Regions from separate parts of the Kitasatospora sp. NBC_01287 genome, predicted to be linked through region 1. Evidence: riboswitches for the same ligand, from Rfam matches in the RefSeq annotation. Region 1 holds a riboswitch; each other region holds the start of a gene.
What was found. A riboswitch is a leader RNA that binds a small molecule or an ion and turns the genes downstream of it on or off. The one in region 1 is predicted to bind cyclic di-AMP.
Positions count from the first base shown of each region.

Region 2: another riboswitch for cyclic di-AMP. It lies ahead of OG455_RS29280 (NlpC/P60 family protein); the one in region 1 lies ahead of OG455_RS42085 (transglycosylase family protein).
Region 3: another riboswitch for cyclic di-AMP. It lies ahead of OG455_RS18350 (M23 family metallopeptidase); the one in region 1 lies ahead of OG455_RS42085 (transglycosylase family protein).

Region 1 covers NZ_JAPEPB010000001.1:3,907,032-3,913,374, forward strand. The annotation lists gene OG455_RS16450 (septum formation initiator family protein) at 1-86, opposite strand, end outside; gene eno (phosphopyruvate hydratase) at 226-1,512, opposite strand; gene OG455_RS42085 (transglycosylase family protein) at 1,734-2,624, opposite strand; cyclic di-AMP (ydaO/yuaA leader) riboswitch at 2,629-2,777, opposite strand; partial or broken gene OG455_RS16470 (cytochrome P450) at 3,022-3,306, opposite strand; gene OG455_RS16475 (cytochrome P450) at 3,408-4,646, shown strand; partial or broken gene OG455_RS16480 (cytochrome P450) at 4,655-4,817, opposite strand; gene OG455_RS16485 (SDR family NAD(P)-dependent oxidoreductase) at 4,966-5,412, shown strand; gene OG455_RS16490 (MazG family protein) at 5,445-6,343, opposite strand, start outside.
Region 2 covers NZ_JAPEPB010000001.1:6,691,982-6,698,324, forward strand. The annotation lists gene OG455_RS29260 (rhomboid family intramembrane serine protease) at 1-370, opposite strand, end outside; gene OG455_RS29265 (hypothetical protein) at 570-839, shown strand; gene OG455_RS29270 (NYN domain-containing protein) at 1,017-2,546, shown strand; gene OG455_RS29275 (NlpC/P60 family protein) at 2,713-3,750, shown strand; cyclic di-AMP (ydaO/yuaA leader) riboswitch at 4,014-4,181, shown strand; gene OG455_RS29280 (NlpC/P60 family protein) at 4,188-5,348, shown strand; gene OG455_RS29285 (C40 family peptidase) at 5,569-6,343, shown strand, end outside.
Region 3 covers NZ_JAPEPB010000001.1:4,319,538-4,325,880, reverse strand. The annotation lists gene OG455_RS18375 (sensor histidine kinase) at 1-180, opposite strand, end outside; gene OG455_RS18370 (hypothetical protein) at 271-507, opposite strand; gene OG455_RS18365 (TetR-like C-terminal domain-containing protein) at 789-1,364, opposite strand; gene OG455_RS18360 (alpha/beta fold hydrolase) at 1,364-2,188, opposite strand; gene OG455_RS18355 (YiaA/YiaB family inner membrane protein) at 2,366-2,656, opposite strand; cyclic di-AMP (ydaO/yuaA leader) riboswitch at 2,866-3,038, shown strand; gene OG455_RS18350 (M23 family metallopeptidase) at 3,051-3,959, shown strand; gene OG455_RS18345 (hypothetical protein) at 3,980-4,948, opposite strand; gene OG455_RS18340 (GNAT family N-acetyltransferase) at 4,992-5,561, shown strand; gene OG455_RS18335 (sensor domain-containing protein) at 5,627-6,343, shown strand, end outside.

The DNA of each region.
Region 1 (6,343 bases):
AGCGAGCAGAGCACCAGGATCAGCACGGTGGCCCGGCTGGTGAACCGCGGCCGGCCGCTCAGACCCGGGATCTTCCAGCCTGCCATCTTCTGGTCCCTCCCACTCGCGCCGGTGCCCCGCCGTCCACCCTACGGGGTCGACGGCGGGGCACCGGCGCAGCGGCTCGTTGTCAGGTGCGGGGAGTCGCCGACGGATCCGGCTCGGCCCGCGCACCCGGCTCTCGGCTCAGCCCTCGTGCTTGAACCGCGGGAAGGCGGCGCGGCCCGCGTACTCGGCGGCGTCGTCGAGGATCTCCTCGATGCGCAGCAGCTGGTTGTACTTGGCGACGCGCTCGGAGCGGGCCGGGGCACCGGTCTTGATCTGGCCGCAGTTGGTGGCGACGGCCAGGTCGGCGATGGTGACGTCCTCGGTCTCTCCGGAGCGGTGCGACATCATGCAGCGGTAGCCGTTGCGCTGGGCCAGCTCGACCGCGTCCAGCGTCTCGGTCAGCGAGCCGATCTGGTTCACCTTCACCAGCAGGGCGTTGGCGGTGCCGGTCTCGATGCCCCGGGCCAGGCGCGCCGGGTTGGTGACGAACAGGTCGTCACCGACCAGCTGCACCTTGCTGCCCAGCTCGTCGGTGAGGGCCTTCCAGCCGTCCCAGTCCGACTCGTCCAGCGGGTCCTCGATGGAGACCAGCGGGTAGTTGGCGACCAGGTCGGCGTAGTACGCGCTCAGCTCGGCGGCGGTCAGCGCCTTGCCCTCGAACTGGTAGGCGCCGTCCTTGTAGAACTCGGAGGAGGCGACGTCCAGCGCCAGCGCGACGTCCTTGCCGGGCACGTAGCCAGCCTTCTTGATCGCCTCGACGATCAGGTCCAGCGCCTCGCGGTTGGAGTCCAGGTTCGGCGCGAAGCCGCCCTCGTCGCCCAGGCCGGTGGAGAGGCCGCGCTCCTTGAGCACGCCCTTGAGGGTGTGGTAGACCTCCACGCCCCAGCGCACGGCCTCGGAGAACGACTCGGCGCCGATCGGCGCGATCATGAACTCCTGGATGTCGACGTTGGAGTCCGCGTGCGAACCGCCGTTGAGGATGTTCATCATCGGGACCGGCAGCACGTGCGCGTTGGGGCCGCCGAGGTAGCGGAACAGCGGCAGGTCGCTGGCCTCGGAGGCGGCGTGCGCGACGGCCAGCGAGACGCCGAGGATCGCGTTGGCGCCCAGCGAGGACTTGTCCGGGGTGGCGTCCAGGTCGAGCATCGCCTGGTCGATCAGCCGCTGCTCGGTGGCGTCGTAGCCCACCAGCTCCGGGCCGATCTGCTCGATCACGGCGAGGACGGCCTTCTCGACGCCCTTGCCGAAGTAGCGGTTCTTGTCACCGTCGCGCAGCTCCAGCGCCTCGAAGGCACCGGTGGAGGCACCGGACGGGACAGCGGCACGGCCGGTGCTGCCGTCGTCGAGGCCGACCTCGACCTCGACCGTGGGGTTGCCGCGCGAGTCGAGAATCTCACGGGCGACGACGACATCAATGGACGGCACGAGGCATCTCCTAGGCGGAAGCGGTCCTGCGGACGTGGATACGGAGTCGTTACGACCAGAGCCTAACCGCACCCGCAGCCGCGACCACCCGGACCTGGGTGCCGTCTCACGGTGTGGCTCGGCTACCCGCCGGTAGTTCACCTGAATGCGTGCCGGCTGTCGTCCGGCCCCGCCGCTCGCGCCCGGACGCCCGTGGCGACCGCGCGCGAGCGGACGGGCGGTCAGCCGAGGTTCAGCTGCTGGCCGGGCACGATCAGGTCCGGATTCGCGCCCACCGTCCGGTGGTTGGCCTGGTAGAGCCCCTGCCAGCCGTCGGCCAGGTGCTGGCTCTGGGCGATGGTGGAGAGGGTGTCGCCGGCCCGCACGGTGTAGTCGTGGCCCGAGCCCGCGACGGCGGGTGCGGCGGCCGGCACCTGCACCGGGGTCTGCATCGCGGCCGGGGCCTGCGCCGGGGCCGCGGCCCGCGCCTGGGCGGCGGCCTGGTCGTACACGCCCTGGTGGCTGGTCCAGTACCAGCCGCCGTCACTCTGGAACCAGTACACCTGGCTCGCCGCGTCCCAGCCGGCCTTGCCGGGGAAGGACGGGTCGGCGGACTGCGGGGCCTGCTGAGGATGCTGGGACTGCGGGGCCTGCTGGGCTTGCGTCTGCGGCTCGGCCTGCTGGGTCTGCTGGCTCTGCTGCGTCTGCTGGGTCTGGGCCGCCGGGGCAGCGGTGTCGACGGACGCCGCGGCGCCCCCCTTGCCCAGCCCCGCCTGCACCGAGCAGACCGGCCAGGCGCCCGGGCCCTGGTCCGCCAGCACCCGCTCGGCGACCGCGATCTGCTGCCCCTTGCTGGCCTGGTCGGCCTGGGCCGCGTACTGGGTGCCGCCGTACGCGGCCCAGGTGGACGAAGTGAACTGCAGGCCGCCGTAGAAGCCGTTGCCGGTGTTGATCGACCAGTTGTTGGTGCTCTCGCAGTTGGCGACCTTGTCCCAGACCGTGACGGGGGCCGCGTGCGCGGCGGTCGCGGTGAGCAGCGGCACCGCGACCGCCGCGCCGGCGACGCCGGCCACTGCGAGGGCCTTCTCGGCCTGGGTGCGACGACGATGACGGCCATTGCCGGTGAGCAGCATGAACTGTCCCTCTCCGCACGCCTGCGAGGTGAGCTGTCGGGTTCGGGCCCGTGAGGTTGGCCCGGCCGCGCGAGCGGCTTCACCCCTAGCCGTGGGAGACGGCAGAAATCCTGGGTCCCCCGCCCCTGCCCAAGGTGTAGGTCGGTGTCCCGGCCGCGCGGTGGGCAGGATTCGGCGTACCGCGCACGGGGTTCGCAGCTGCGAACTCCTGGGAGAGTAGGCAGATTGACCCACCAATCACAAGCTCATATCGCGTACATCACACGAGAATTACGGACGGTCGCCGATCGTCCACCAACTGATGGCGTTTGGTCAGGTTGATGCCCATTCAGATCGCCTCTGTCGGAGTAGTGCCGACACGCCGTCAGGACTTGTCGGACCTTCATCAAACTCCGCGTCAGCGCTCGACGGCGACACCGGACGGCCCCTCAGGCGTGAAGGCGACCGGCAGCGCGCGCAGTCCACGCATGATCAGGCCGCCGCGCCGGCGCAGCTCCTCGGGCGCGGCGGCGAGGTCGACATCGGGCGGCCTGGTCAGCAGGGTGGCCGGCGCCGCCCGCCCCTCCAACCCGGCCGGCGGGGCGCCGACGCAGTAGTGGATGCCGTGGCCGAAGCCGAGGTGCGGGCCGTCCGTGCGGGCCGGGTCCAGGGTGTCGGGCCCGCGGACCTGGTCGGGCCCGCGGGCCTGGTCGGGTCGAGACCGGCCGACGGCTCACACCGTGGCAGCAGGGGCGTCAGAGGTCGGACGGTCGCCGAACACCAGCAGCGGGATACCGTCGAGGCATGTCTGATCGGCCCGAACTCTTCACCTGGGGGTTCGCCTCCAACCCCTACCCGGCGTACGCCTGGCTGCGTGAGCACGCGCCCGTGTACAAGGCCCAGCTGCCGAGCGGCGTCGAAGCCTGGCTCGTGACCCGCTATGCCGACGCCCGCCAGGCGCTCGCGGACAGCCGTCTCAGCAAGAACCCGGCCCACCACGACGAGTCGGCACACGCGAAGGGGAAGACCGGGATCCCGGGAGAGCGCAGCGCCAACCTGATGACGCACCTGCTCAACATCGACCCGCCGGACCACACCCGCTTGCGCCGGCTGGTCTCCAAGGCGTTCACGCCGGGCCGAGTGGCGGAGTTCGAGCCCCAGGTGCAGGGCCTCGCGGATCGACTCCTCTCGGAATTCTCCGGCAGGGGCGAAGCGGACCTCATCCATGAGTTCGCCTTCCCGCTGCCGATCTACGCGATCTGCGACCTCCTCGGTGTTCCCAAGGAGGATCAGGAGGACTTCCGCGACTGGGCGGGCATGATGATCCGCCACGGCGGCGGTCCACGTGGAGGGGTGGGCCGAGCCGTCAAGCGCATCCGCGCGTACCTGGCAGACCTGATTCACCGCAAGCGGGCGGACCTCGGGGACGACCTGATCTCCGGTCTGATCCGGGCCGGCGACCACGGCGAGCACCTCACCGAGAACGAGGCCGTCGCGATGTGCTTCGTGCTGTTGTTCGCGGGGTTCGAGACGACCATCAATCTGATCGGCAACGGCGCGCTGGCGCTGTTTCAGAATCCGCCCCAGCGAGCGCTCCTTCAGGCTGCCGTCGCGGACGGGGATTCCCGATTGCTCGACACGGGGATCGAGGAACTGCTGCGCTACGACGGCCCGGTGGAGTTGGCCACCTGGCGCTACGCCACCCGACCACTCGAAATCGGCGGCCAGGCCGTGTCCACGGGTGACCCGGTCCTCGTCGTCCTCGCCGCCGCGGACCGTGATCCCGCCAGGTTCGGCCAACCGAACACCCTCGACCTGGCCCGCGCCGACAACCCGCACCTCGGTTTCGGCCACGGGATCCACTACTGCATCGGCGCCCCGCTGGCCCGCCTGGAGGGTCGGGTGGCGCTCTCCAGCCTGCTGACCCGGCTGCCCGACCTGCGGCTCGCCGTGGACCCGGCAGAACTGCGCTGGCGCGGCGGTCTGATCATGCGCGGGCTGCGGGAACTGCCGGTCGAATTCACTCCCGAATCGCCCCGCTGAACATCGACGGCGTCGGCGTAGCGGGTCACCAGCCAGGCGTCAACCCCGCTCGGCAGGGTGGTCCGGTGCACTGGGGCGTGCTCGCGCGGCCAGGCGTACGCCCGGGTGCGGATCGGCGGCGAACTCCCAGGTGAACAGGGGCGGCGGCGGGAAATCCGGCTGATCCGGCATGTCTTGACGTTATCCCGTCCCCAGGAGGAGTGAGCCTGGTCACCTGACGGGTAATCCCTGTTGCGGAGGGTCAGGAGAAGCCTACGATCCTCCGATACGTGGTTGGCGGGCGCTCCGGTGCGGCGGCGCCCCCAGGGAGGAGCAGGCCATGCGAGTAACCGGGGCAGTGGTGGTCATCGCGGTACTCAGCGGCGGCGACGGCGACGGGCCGGCCCATCGCTTCGCCGCCGCGGGAGCCGCCGGCCTGCTGATCGCCGACCCCCGGGCCGGTGTCGCCGAGGACCTGGCCACCGCCCTCGACCGGACGGGCTGCCCGGTGATCGGGGTCAGCTCCGACATCCACCAGCCCAGCGACATCGCGGCCCTGGTCGACACCGCCGAGAAGCACCTCGGCCCGATCGACCTGTTCTGCGTGGCCGGCCCCGACGGCGAGCGGATCGTCGCCATGGCCGAGCTGCCCGGCCAGCTGGACCGGCTCGCCGAGCTGCTCGACCCGCTGGGCGAGGCGATCGGCGAGGTCGTGCCGCGGCAGCGCCAGGCGCACCGCCCGCCACACGTCCAGCAGCACACCCAGCAGCACGTCCAGACGGCCTGACCCGGCCGGCACCAGGTGACGCACCGGCGGGCTCAGCTCGCCGGCAGCCCCTCGGCGGCCCGCACCGCGTCCCGGTAGTCGCGCGCGGCCGCCCGCAGCGCCGCGTCCGGATCCACCTTCGCGTCGTGGGCCCGCTGCACCACGGCCAGCAGCAGCGCGCCCGCCGTCCGCTCGGTCAGCTCCCCCGGCAGCGCGTACGGCGCGTCGGCCACCCCGGTGAAACCGGCCCGGCGCACCCGGGAGACCAGCTTCGCCGCGTAGGCCAGGGCCGGCAGCCCGGCCGGCACCCCGTCCAGCACCGACTCCCGGTCCTGCTTCTCGGCCGCCTTCAGCTGCTCCCAGTTGGCCTCGACCTGGTCGGTGGTGGCGGCGTCGGAGTCACCGAAGACGTGCGGGTGGCGGTACATCAGCTTCTCGACGATCGCCCCGGCCACGTCGTCCACGGAGAACGGGTCCTCGGGGTGCTCCTCGGCGATCCGGGCGTGGAAGAAGACCTGGAGCAGCACATCGCCCAGTTCCTCGCGCAGCGTCTCGCGGTCGCCCTCCTCGATCGCCTCGACCAGCTCGTAGGCCTCCTCCACCAGGTACTTCACCAGGCTCGCGTGGGTCTGCTCGGCGTCCCACGGGCAGCCGCCGGGCGAGCGCAGCCGGTCCATCACCGACACCAGGTCGAGCAGCCGCGCGCCGGGCAGGTCGTAGGAGCCGGGCAGCAGCTCGATCTCGGGCGCCCGGCCCGCCTCCTCGACCGCGATCCTGGCCAGCGCGTCGGTCAGCCCCGGGTCGCCGTCCGGGCTGCCGAGGAAGAGCACGGGGGCGCGTCCGGTCAGCGTGCGGGCCAGCGCCGGCGCGCTGCTCCGCTCCACCAGCTCGACCGCCACGCCCGCCTGGGCCAGCGCGGGCAGTTGGGGGTGCGCCGGGTCGGCGGCCAGCA
Region 2 (6,343 bases), 2.8 Mb from region 1:
CGACGCCGGCGCCGAAGATGAAGAGGAAGAGCATGTTGCCCAGCAGGTGCAGCCAGCCGCCGTGCACGAAGAGCGAGGTGAGCACGGAGAGGGCCGGCACCTTGTGCGGAGTGGCCAGCAGCGGGCAGCCGGGCACCGGAGGAGTGAGCGCGGCCAGCTGGGCGGGGCTCAGCGGACGGTTGCTCAGCAGCTCGGCGGGGACCGCCCCCCAGCGCTGCTGGTAGTGCTGGGCGGCGCAGGCGCGCGCGGCCTCGGTCGCGCCGTACCGGGGGTTGACCCCGCTGGGGCCGGCCAGGAAGACCAGGCAGTTGAGCGCGATCAGGAGGTAGGTGACGAGCGGGGCGGGCTCGTCGGAGCGCTGGTCTGCCATGGCGCATCCATTCCGCGCCGGTGCGGCCGTGACACCGGGGTGTACGGCGAGCGGGTGAGCCTGCGCGCAGGCGTTCGAGAGGGCGGGAGCGCTGGTGGGAACCGGTATCCGGTGCCCGCCGTCTCAGCATCAGGCCCTAGGCTTGAGACCTGGCCGGCACACAGGCCCGGACCAGGTACCAGCCGAGAGGACCCCGCCCATGCCCGTCCCCGCGCCCACCGCCGAGACCCGCTGGCGCTGCACGCTCTGCGGCAACCTCACCCGTTTCGACGTGACCCGCTCCTCCCGGGTGGTCGAGTACCTGCACCTCGACCTGGCGGGCGAGCCCAAGGTGGAGGAGACCGAGGTGCTCAGCGAGACGCTGGAGTCGATCCGCTGCCGCTGGTGCAACGCGGTCGACCAGGTCGAGCTGGTGGCCCGGCCCGACGCCGGGGGCCCCGCCGCGGACCAGGCCGAGCAGGCGGGCTGAGCGGGCGGGCTGAGCGGGCGCCCGACCGGGCACCCGCCGAAAACGGGCACTGCTGAAAAACAGCGGCCGCGCACGCGACAATTGCACCGGGTGACAGTCACCGGGCGGTGAGTCAGGACGCCCCGGCCCGCGGGGGCCGGGGCAGCCGCGCAGATCAGGATCGGAGCCGAGGACGCGATGGACGCAGCCAGGGAGGCCGCGGAGCCGCAGGGGCCACAGCCCACTGCCGGTGATCCGGCGACGCTGTCGGCGGATGTCGCGGTCGGCGCGGACGCTTCGCACACCGAGGGCGCTTCGGACGCCTCGGACACCGCGATCGCCGCGACCGCCTCGGGGGAAGCCGCGGGCAGCACCGTCCCGGAGGGCGAGGAGGCCGGCCAGGAGGCAGCGGCGGCGGCCGAGCAGTTGGACCGCCCGCTGCCCGAGGGGGTGCGCCGACGCGTGGTCGGCCTGGCGGCCGACGCGCTCGGTGGCCTGGCGCCGACCGAGCTGCCGGCCTCGCTGCGCCCGTACGCCAAGTTCACCCCGGCCCGGCGGGCCAAGTACGCCGGCACCGCACTGGCCGCCGCGCTGGAGGCCGAGCCGGCCTTCCGGCTGCGGATAGCGGACCGGCTGCGGCTGGGCCAGCCGGACCTGGTCAAGGCGCTGGAGGCGGGCCAGGTGCCGGGCGCGGCCGAGCCGCTGGACGTGGCCGCCGCCGCCTACCTGCTGCGCAGTCGCGGCTGGACCAGGCTGGTCGCCGAGGCCGGTGAGCAGGCCGAGCGGGCCGGTGCCGAGGACGCGGCCGCCGAGTCGGCCCGACTGGTGGAGAAGCTCCAGGAGGAGCTGACCGCCACCCGCGCGGCGGCCCGTGCCGACCTGGAGCGCCAGCGCGCGGAGGCCGAGGGCACCCGCAAGGAGTTGGAGGCGCTGCGCAAGAAGTTGCGCGGGCTGGAGAGCGACACCCGCCGGGCCCAGGCCGAGAGCCGCAAGCTGCAGGCCGAGCTGACCGCCGCCGCCGGGGCCGCCGCCACCGAGCGCGGCGCCGCCGAGAGCGAGGCCCGGCGGCTCAAGCACCGGGTGGCCGAGCTGGAGACCGCGCTGGAGGCCGGGCGCCGCTCGGCCCGCGAGGGGCGCAGTGTGGAGGACATGCGGCTGCGGCTGCTGCTCGACACGGTGCTGCAGTCGGCCCAGGGCCTGCAGCGCGAGCTGGCGCTGCCGGTCACCCAACTGCACCCGGCCGACCTGGTGGACGCGGTGGTCCCGGGCTCGGCCTCGCCGCACGACGTGGCCCGGCGCGGGCTGGCCGAGGACGACCCGGCGCTGCTCGACCAGCTGTTGGCGATCCCGCAGGTCCACCTGGTGGTGGACGGCTACAACGTGACCAAGACCGGCTATCCGACACTGCCGCTGGAGCAGCAGCGGATGCGGCTGCTGGGCGGGCTCGCGATGCTGGCGCAGCGCACCCAGGCCGAGGTGACCTGCGTCTTCGACGGCCAGGACCTGGACGTGCCGGTGATCATGGCACCGCCGCGCGGGGTGCGGGTGCGGTTCAGCCGGACCGGGCAGACCGCCGACGAGCTGATCCGGCAGCTGGTGCGGGCCGAGCCGCAGGGCCGTCCGGTGGTGGTGGTCTCGGCCGACCGGGAGGTGGCCGACGGCGTGCGGAAGGCCGGTGCGCGCCCGGTCGCCTCGGTGCTGCTGCTGAACCGGCTGGCGCGCAGTTGACCAGCGCTCAGCTGGTGAAGACCAGGTGAACACCTGCGGGTGACAGGTGGTTGGTGACCACGGGGGAGTGGCGCGGGGATCTGATGTTCACTAGGGTCTGGCGTCAAACCTATTTTTCCGGCCACTCATCCGTTCGGGTGAGACCGGTAGAAGAAGGAGCAGTCCCTTGGCGTCCCACCGCCGTCCCAAGCAGTCGAGCCGCGCGCGGATCTCCGTGCTCACCGCCGCTGCGGCGACCGCGGTCGCACTCTCCTCGCAGAGTGGGGCCTGGGCTGATCCGGCGCCCACGATCGACCAGGTCAAGGCGCAGATCGACGACCTGAACAACCAGCAGGAAGCGGCGGCCGAGAAGTACGACGGCGCCAAGGAGCGCGGCGACGAGCTGCGCCAGCAGGCCTCCCAGCTGCAGGACCAGGTGGCGCGCTCCCAGGACCAGGTGACCCAGCTGCAGACCGGCCTGGCCGGGGTGGCGGCCGACCAGTACCAGAACGGCGGGATCGATCCGTCCGTCCAGCTGATGCTCAACTCCAACCCGAGCGCCTACCTGGACCAGGCGTCCAGCATGCAGGTGGCCTCCAGCACCGAGGCGAACGCGCTGAGGTCCGTGCAGAGCCAGGAGCGCAACCTCGACCAGGAGAAGAAGGAAGCGGCCGACACGCTGGCCCAGTTGGACTCGGCCACCCAGGAGCTGAACCAGGCCAAGGCGGACGTGCAGGCCAAGCTGGCCGCCGCGCAGAAGCTGCTCAACTCGCTGAGCGCCTCGCAGCGGGCCCAGCTCGCCGCCCAGGACCGCGCCTCGCGCAGCAGCGCCCGCACCGACCTCAGCACCCTGGACCTGCCGCCGGCCTCCGGCTACGCGGGCCAGGCCGTCCAGGAGGCGCTCAGCCGGCTCGGCGACTCCTACGTCTGGGGCGCCACCGGCACCACCACCTTCGACTGCTCGGGCCTGATGCAGTGGGCCTACGCGCAGGCCGGCGTCTCGCTGCCGCGCACCTCGCAGGAGCAGGCCACGGTGGGCGCCAACGTGGGCACCAACATCGCCAACGCGCAGCCCGGCGACCTGATCATCTACGGCAGCGACCGGCACCACGTGGCCATGTACATCGGCAACGGCAAGGCCGTGCACGCGCCGCACACCGGTGACGTGGTCCGGATCGCCGACGCCGTCTCGATCGGTCAGATCAACACGATCCGCCGGCCCTGACCCACCGTCGCCCCGCCGTGCCGGGCGCACTGCTGATCCCCCGTCACCCTTCGCGTGTGACGGGGGACACTTCTTCGTGCACCGTGTGATCACTTGCCGGTGATCCCCCTAGCACGGAGAGTCAAAGTTTCCGGGTTTTTCCGACAAGGATTTGAACGGATCACAGATTTGTTACTAGGGTCGGCAATCAGACCCACGCGATGGTGATCACCCGACCCGGGTGACGGCGCGGGCACCGCCGAGTCTGGAAAGCAGCACGGGCAGTTGACTGCCCGACGGATCTCCTTCGGGAAGGCTGCGGACCGGAGCCGGGGAACCACGTTCCTCGGGGTGAATCGGCGCCAGGTCGGCCACGGGCCGGTGAGGCGTCGTAGGGCATCTCTTCCAGCCCGAACCCGTCAGCTCACCCGGTAGGCGGTTCGAGGGAAGAAGGATTCGTGGCGTCCCATCGTCGTCCCAAGCCCGTCGGTCGTACCCGCGCGTCGATCCTGACCGCCGCCGCCGCGACCGCCATGGCGCTCTCCTCGCAGGGCGCGGCGCACGCCGACCCGGCGCCCTCGCTCGACCAGGTCAAGTCCCAGGTCGACGATCTGAACAACCAGGCGGAGCAGGCCACCGAGCAGTACGACGGGGCCCAGGCCCAGCAGCAGACGCTGCAGAAGCAGGTCGGCGACCTGCAGGACCAGGTGGCGCGGCAGCAGGACCAGGTGACCAACCTGCAGGCCGGGCTGGCCTCGGTGGCCGCCGACCAGTACGCCAACAACGGCATATCGCCGACCGTCCAGATGATGCTCTCGTCCAATCCGGACAGCTTCCTCACCCAGGCCAGTTCGATCAGCCAGCTCAACAGCACCCAGGCGGAGACGCTGAAGGAGTTGCAGGGCGATGAGCGGGTGCTCGACCAGTCCAAGTCCGACGCGCAGACCAAGCTCGCCGCCCTGGACGCCACCACCCAGCAGCTGAAGACGGCCAAGGCGACCATCCAGGCCAAGCTGGCGCAGGCCCAGAGCCTGCTCAACTCGCTCACCGAGCAGCAGCGCCAGCAGATGGCCGCCGCGCAGGCGAAGGCCGACGCCGCCGCCAAGGCCGCCGCCGACCAGGCCGCCGCGCAGGCGAAGGCGGCCGCTGCCGCCAAGGCGCAGTCCGACGCCCAGGCCGCCGCCTCGCGCGACTCCTCCCGCACCGACCTGGGCAGCTCCTCCGGCACGGCCACCGCACCGGCCGCGCCTGCCGCGCCGACCACCGGCAGCTCGGCCGCCGCCGCCGCGATCGCCGCCGCCGAGAGCAAGCTCGGCTCGCCGTACAAGTACGGCACCGAGGGTCCCAGCACCTTCGACTGCTCGGGCCTGATGCAGTGGGCCTACGCGCAGGCCGGGGTCTCGCTGCCGCGCACCTCCGAGGAGCAGGCCGCGAGCGGCACCAACGAGGGCACCAACATCGCCAACGCGCAGCCGGGCGACCTGCTGATCTTCAACAACTACGGCCACGTCGGCATGTACGTGGGTGGCGGTGTGATGATCCACGCGCCGCGTGCCGGTGAGAACGTCAAGTACGAGTCGGCCACCGTGATGGGGATCGAGGCGATCGTCCGCCCCTGACGGCTCCTGACGTACCCGACGTCCCTGGCGGGGCGTCACCCAGGCCCGGTCTCCAGCACGGAGGCCGGGCTTTCGGCGTTCTGGTGTCCGATTGTGGATCAAATATTCGTATCGGTGGGGGTTTGGACTCATCCGTCCTGACTCGCTAACGTCTGCGCTCGGACCTCAGCTCCTCCGAGGGCTCACCCCGAGCTCTCACGGCGATTGGAGTCGTCAGCCGATGGCGATCACACCCCCGTCGGGCACCGCGCGCCGATTCGCCCGGGTGCTGGCGGTCACCGCCGCCGCCACCACCGCCCTGGCGATGACGGCCACCGCGCAGGGCGCGCCGGCCAAGCCGGACAAGAAGGACGTCAAGGCGCAGGTGGACCAGCTCTACGCGGAGGCCGAGCAGGCCTCCGAGAAGTCCAACGCCGCCGAGGAGGACGCCAAGCGCCTGCAGACCGAGACCAGCAGCCTGCAGGACCAGGTGGCGCAGGGCCAGGACACCCTCAACCGGATGCGCTCGGACCTGGCCACCGTCGCGGCCGCCGAGTACCGCTCCGGCGGGATGGACCCGACCGTGCAGCTGATGCTCTCCTCCGACCCGGCCGGCTACCTGGTCAAGGCGCGCAGCCTGGCCGAGGCCGGGCGGCAGCAGGCGGCTTCGCTGCACGAGGTGCTGGAGCAGCAGCGCCGGCTGGACCAGCGGCGCACCGAGGCCGGCGCCAAGCTGGCCGAGCTGGAGACGGTGCGCGACACGCTGGCGCGGAGCAAGCAGCAGGTGCAGCAGCGGCTGAAGAGCGCCCAGGCGCTGCTCAACAGCCTCTCCGCCGCCGAGCGGAGCCAGCTGCTCGCGCAGGACGCCCGGGAGGCGCACGAGCGGGCGACGCGCGGCGCGGACCGGGTCGACCTGGGCACCCAGCCCCCCGCCTCGGACCGGGCGGCGGCCGCGGTGGCGGCGGCGCTGAGCAAGCTCGGCTCGCCGTACGTCTACGGTTCGACCGGGCCCGGCA
Region 3 (6,343 bases), 410 kb from region 1:
GGCGGTGCGCGCCGCGCTCTCCCGCTCCCGCTCCAGCAGCCAGCCGCGCTCCTCGATGGCCGCCCGGTGCCGTCGCCCGGCCCGCAGCAGCGCGAGAGCGAGCAGTGCGGCCGCCGGCAGCGCCGCCACTGCGACCGCCGTCGCGACCGCCGCCCAGATGTCCTCCCCCGAACTTCCCACGGGGAGCACCTTCGCAGGTCGGCGGGGAGCGCGCATCATCCGGCGGGGGCAGCGCCTACATCGCGGGGATGACCCGGTGGGCCGCGGGCGTCACTGCCCGTCCGACTCCCCGTACCCGGGCTGCGGCCGGGCCGGCACCGTGGCCAGCGAGCGCAGGCCGCGGATCACCGCGAAGCCGCGACGAACGGCGGTCCAGCCGGTGGGCTGCCCGGCCTCGACGCCCGGCCGCGGGCCGGTGCCGGTCGCGACGGTGGTGCGCTGGGCGGGGATCGCGGCGGGGGCGGCCTGGAAGGCCGCGTGCTGCTGCGCGGTGGTCGGCTGCGTCATGGGCCTCGTCCTTCGCCGGTTCTCTTCACGGGTGCGCTCCTCGGAACGCTCCGGAGTGCTCGGGTGCGGCCGGAGCCGCCGTCCGCTGTTGCTACCCGGACGGGGTCAGTCTCACCCTGGTTCGGCGACGAATGGGTCTCGATCGCCACCCGATTCCGTACCGGATGGGACCTTAGTCCCCTTTTCTTAGTCCTATCTGATCGGCCCACCGGTTGCGGCGACGGCGGCCGCTCGGTTCGGGGCCGCTCGGTTCGGGGTTGCTCGGTTCGGGGCTGCCCGGTTCAGAGCCGCCCGGGCCAGTCCCGCAGTCCGCTGGTCATGATGGCGATCAGCCGGTCCTGGGTCACCCGCAGGTCCTCGCTGAGCTGGAAGGCCCCGCCGATCACCAGCGACGCGAAGCCGTGTGCCAGCGCCCGCACGGCGCGGGCCGCGTGCACCGCCTCGGCGTCGGCGATCCCGTAGCCCTGCAGGACCCGGAAGATGGTGCCGATCATCGCGCTGGAGACGCCGATCAGCTGCTCGTCGGTGACGGACGGGCTCTGCGGGAGGGCGGCGTAGCGGTTCGGGTGGTCGATCGCGTAGCCGTGGTAGGCCCGCAGCAGGGCGGCGATCGCGGCATCCCCGGTCAGTCCGGTGATGGCCTGCTCCAGCCGGGCCCCCAGGTCGGCGGTGACCCGGATGCCGACCAGCCGGCGCAGTCCGCCCAGGCCGCCGGGCACGTGCTTGTAGAGCGAGGGGGCGGCCACCTTGGCTCGCAGGGCCACGCCCGCCAGGGTCAGGGCCTCGGGGCCCTCGGCGTCGATCAGTGCGAGCGCGTGGTCGACCACCAGGTCGGGGGTGAGTCCGGCGCGGGGCATCAGGCCACCTCGGCGAAGAAGGGGAGCAGGGCGTCGGCGGTGGCCTGCGGGTAGTCCGCCATCGGGTAGTGCCCGGCACCGTCGATCATCACCTTACGGGCGTTCATCACACTGGCTTGACGGTCCGCGACCATTTCCGGGTTCGGGAAGTCGGGGTCCTTGCTGCCCATCACCACCAGCACCGGGCAGCGCAGCTCCTCGGCCCAACCGGTCGGGCCGGCGTCGCCGCGGACCTGGCCGCGGGTGGCCCGGCGCCGGCCCGGGGTGCGCAGCGCGGCCACCAGGCCGGCCACGTACCGCTCGTGGTCGGCGGGCTTGGTGGTCGGCATGGCCATCTTGTTCAGGTAGTAGCCCCAGGCCTTCGGGAAGGCGATCACCACGGAGCCGAGCAGGTGGACCATGGCGCGGGTCAGCAGGCCGGGGGCCGGCTGCTCGACGAAGGCGTCCAGCAGGACGACCCCGGCCACCCGCTCCGGCGCCAGCGTGGCGGCCCGCACCGCGGTGGCGCCGGTGTAGGACTGGCCGACCAGGGTGGCCCGCGTGAGGTCCAGGTGGGCCAGCAGCGCGACCACGTCGGTGGCGACCGCGGCGGGGGAGTAGTCGTCCCAGGTGATGGAGGACTCGCCGAAGCCCCGGAGGTCCATGGTGATCACCCGGTGCCCCGCGGCGGTGAGCAGCGGCCGCAGGTGCCGGTAGGCGGCGCGGGAGTCGAGCATCCCGGGCAGCAGCACGACCGGGGTGCCCGGGCCCGCGGTGTCGTCGAAGGCGATGGTGCCGCCGGGGAGCTGCAGGTACTGGGTCTGCGGGGTGGTGGTGGCGTTCATGGGGTGGACCTCCTGGTCCGGCGTGCGGTGGGCGCCGGCCCCTTGCCGACACCCACAAAGCTATGGCTAATAGCCTTAGCCGTCAAGTTCTGCCCGCGCCCGCGTCCGCCTGCCCTCGCCCCACCTGTCCGCGCCCCGCCTGCCCGCGCCCCTGCGTCTCCTCGCCCGCCCGCGCCCTCAGAGGCCGTCGGCCCGGAACGGGTCGTGCTCGGCGAGCAGCTTCTCCAGTCGGGCCTGGTCGACCCGGGTGACGATCTCGCCGGCCTCCTGACGGTCGCGGACCACTTTGGCCAGCGTGAAGGCGGAGGTGGTCGCGTAGAGCAGGCCGAGGGCGAGGAAGGCGCGCATCCAGGAGCTCACCGGGAGACAGGCGATTCCGACCGAGAGCCCGCCGAGGGAGAGCGCGAAGGAGAGGATCGCCTGGAGGTAATAGGCGGACGTGGTCCGCGGCTGTACCGAGGAAGTCATACCCGAAGGATTGCCAACTCCCGTGTTCGGCACATGAGTACGGCTACTCAGATCGGCGCTCGGCGAGTGGGTCCGAGGCTCCTGTTATGACGGGAGCATGACGCTCAATGAGTGTGACAATCCGATCGGAGCGGGCTTGGAATCACGGCCTCCTGGGATTAACGTTTGATAACGCAGCGCGGTCGGCAACGCCGTACCCGAAACGGCACCGTGCGCCGTCGCCTAATCCAGGACTCGGCCCACGGGCCGGGCCGGGAGCCGGGGAACCACGTTCCTTGGGGTGAATCGGCTCGACCCAGGCTGTAAGCGCCCAGGTCGGACCGTAGGAGACCTTCCTGCTCCGAACCCGTCAGCTAACCCGGTAGGCGCGAGGGAAGGAAAGGAGCGCGCCCCCGTGGCGTTGACGCACCCCCCGGAGAGCCGCCTCGAGGCGAGCGGTACCGGACTGCTCGACCACCCCGGCATGACGGCGGAGGCCGCCCGGCACCGGGTGCCCCGCCAGGCGCGGGTCGGTGCTCCAGCCCTCGGTGTCACCGCGATGGCCGCCGCGCTCGGCGCCACCGGGCTGACCGCCGGCGCGGCCGCCGCTGCCACCCCGAACCCGGCGCCCGCCGCTCCGATCGCCGCCCCGGACGGGACGCCGGCCGCCACGGACGGTGCCGCCGACCCCGGCCTGGCCCTGGCCGCGCGGATCCAGCAGCAGGCGGACAGCCGCACCGCCACGGAGGAGGCCGCGCGCCTGGAGGCGGCCAACGAGGCGGCCGCCAAGCGGGCCGCGCAGCAGGCCGTCCAGGTCCGGCAGGCGCCCGCCGCCGCCGACGCCGAGGCCGCCGCACCCCGGGCCGAGCCGTCCGCCGAGGCTCCGGCCCTGGCGGTGCCCCAGCCGGCTGACGTCCAACTGCCGCTGACCAAGTACACGTTGAGCGCGCTCGGCCAGGCCGGCGGGCACTGGGCGCAGCTGCACACCGGTCTCGACTTCGCCGCCCCAGCCGGCACCCCGGTCACCGCGGTGGCCGGCGGGCAGGTCAGCTCGGCGGGCTGGTCCGGCGCCTACGGCTACCGGGTGATCCAGACCCTGCCGGACGGCACCGAGCTCTGGTACTGCCACCTCGCCACGATCGCCGTCCCGGCGGGCCCGCTCGCGCAGGGCGCGGTGCTCGGTACGGTCGGCGCCACCGGCACCATGGCCGCCCCGCCCGGCGCGGGCCCCGCCGGACCGCGCCTGCGCCTGGAGGTCCGCCCCGGTGGCGGCGCCCCGGTCGAGGCGGCCGGCTGGCTGCACGCCCACGGCGTCACCCCGTAGCGTCCGGCTGCCGCCCGGCGTCACCCCGTGGCGTCGGGCGGCTCCGTGGTGTCCGGCCACGGCGCGGTGTCCGGCTGCTCGGTGGTGTCCGCCGCCCCCGGCCAGTCACCGAGGTCCGGCAGGTCCACCAGCCCGCGCTTGACGATGTAGCCGTCCACCTCGGCGGCCCCCGGCTCCGGGGCCAGGTCCTGGTACTCGGTCAGCAGCAGCGCGGGCAGGCCGGGAACGGTCCACTCGCCGAGCAGCCGCAACGCCTCGGCCTGCACCGCCGCCTCGAAGGCCGGGAAGTCGCCGGCCAGTTCGGGTGGCATCGGCAGGCCCAGCGCGGTGCGCCCGGCCAGGTTGCGGTAGCTGCGCTGCATCAGGCGGTTCTCGACCAGCAGCCGGGCGCCGTCGGTGGCCATCCCGATCGACAGCAGCACGCCCTCGGTCCAGCCGGCCGCGCCCTCGGGCTGGTCGAGGTCGGCCAGCTGTGCGAACGCCTCGATCCGGTCCTGCTCGGGCAGCGCCCGGAAGCCGTCCAGCCAGGCCCGCACGGCGTCCGGCCCGGCGGCGGCCACTCCCGCCTCGCGCAGCAGCAGGGTGTAGAGCCGGGGCCAGGTGAGCAGGTGCGGCTGGCGCAGCAGCCCGGCCAGCAGCTCGCCCTGCCAGTCGGCCTCCTCGCGCAGGCGCTGCTGCCGCTTGGCGTTGAGCCGCTTGGCGGCCCGCTGATGGTCGATCAGCAGCCGTACCGCCGCGCCGTAGGCCAACGGGGACTGCTCGGCGGGCGGCTGGACGTAGAGGTGGATCCGCTCGTACAGCAGCTCCTGGAGCAGGTCCGAGGTCAGCACGGGGAAGCCCTCGCGCAGCTGGGCGTCACCCAGTTCGAGCAGTGTCAGCACCGCGTCCACCGCTGCCGCGGGGACCGGTTCGAGGCCCTGCTCCTGGGCCCATCGCAGCAGCTCAGCGGTGTGCGGTCGGGGTGCGAGCCGCAGGTCTTCCTGGTCCATGGCAGGTACGGTAACCGCTCGCGGGCGCACTACCGTACCTGCCATGCACCCCGTCCTGCTCACCGGACCGCGGCTGACCATCCGCGAGTTCCACCACGTGCCGCGCGACATCGACGCCCTGCACGCGATCTTCGGCGATCCCGAGACCGCCCGCTTCCTGCCCTTCGAGCCGCGGGACCGGGAGGACTGCGCCGACCAGGTGGCCCTCTACCTGGAGGAGGCGGAGAACCACCCGCGCACCGTCTACCGGCTGGCCGTCACGCTGACCGAGGAGGGCGAGGACGCGGTGCCGCTGGGCAACGCGGTGCTCGGCGTGGAGGGCGTGGAGAGTCAGCGTGCGGCCTTCATCGGCTACGCGCTGCGCCGGGACGCCTGGGGCCGCGGCTACGCCACCGAGATCGCCCGGCTGCTCTGCGACTTCGGCTTCGGCACGCTGGACCTGCACCGGCTGGCCGCCCGGCTGGACCCGCAGAACCTGGCCTCCGCCCGGGTGCTGCGCAAGCTCGGCTTCCAGCTGGAGGGCCGGCTGCGGCACGACCTCCACCTGCGCGGCGCCTGGCACGACGCGCTGCAGTACTCGCTGCTGGCGGACGAGTGGCCGACGGGGGGATAACCCCCCACCGGGTCGGGCGGGCAGCCGCATACCCCCGGCGGCCGCGCCACGGCAGGCTGGTCCACATGACGACGACGACGATCCCGGCCCGCTACCTCACCGCTGACCTGCTGGCCGACCTGGCAGCCGACACCGGCCCGGAGCCCGCCACCGCCCCCGCCATCGACTCCGCCACCGACCGCGCGCTGTCGGACGGGGCGACCCGCTTCTGGCGCGCCCCGTTCGCCCGGGAGACCTACCGGGAGGCCGGCTACGTGCTCACCTCCCCCTTCCTGGCGGCCGCCGGCTTCACCTGGACCGTCGTGCTCTTCGCCCTCGGCACCGGCACCCTGGTGACCGCGCTGGGTCTGCCGGTGCTCGCGCTGATGCTGGCCGGTGCCCGCGGGCTCGGGGCCGTCGAGCGCGGCCGGGTGGCCCGGCTGCTCGGTGCCCGGCAGGCCGCCCCCGCCCCGGTGCGCCCGGCCCGGCCCGGCGGTTGGGGGCGGCTGGCCGCGCAGCTGACCGACCAGGCGGGCTGGCGGGCGGCGGCGTACCAGGTGCTGATGTTCCCCTGGCACATCCTCAGCTTCTGCCTGACGGTCACCTTCTGGGCGTCCGGCGCCGCGATGGCGGCACTGCCCGCCTACAACTGGGTCTTCCCGCACTACGTCGGCTGGCCGGGCTACAAGATCTTCGACTACACCAGCGGCGGCGTCCGCCACGCCTACTACCTGACCCACTTCTGGCAGCTGGCGGGCGTCTCGGTGGCCGGCGTCCTGATGCTCTTCCTGGCGGCCCGGCTG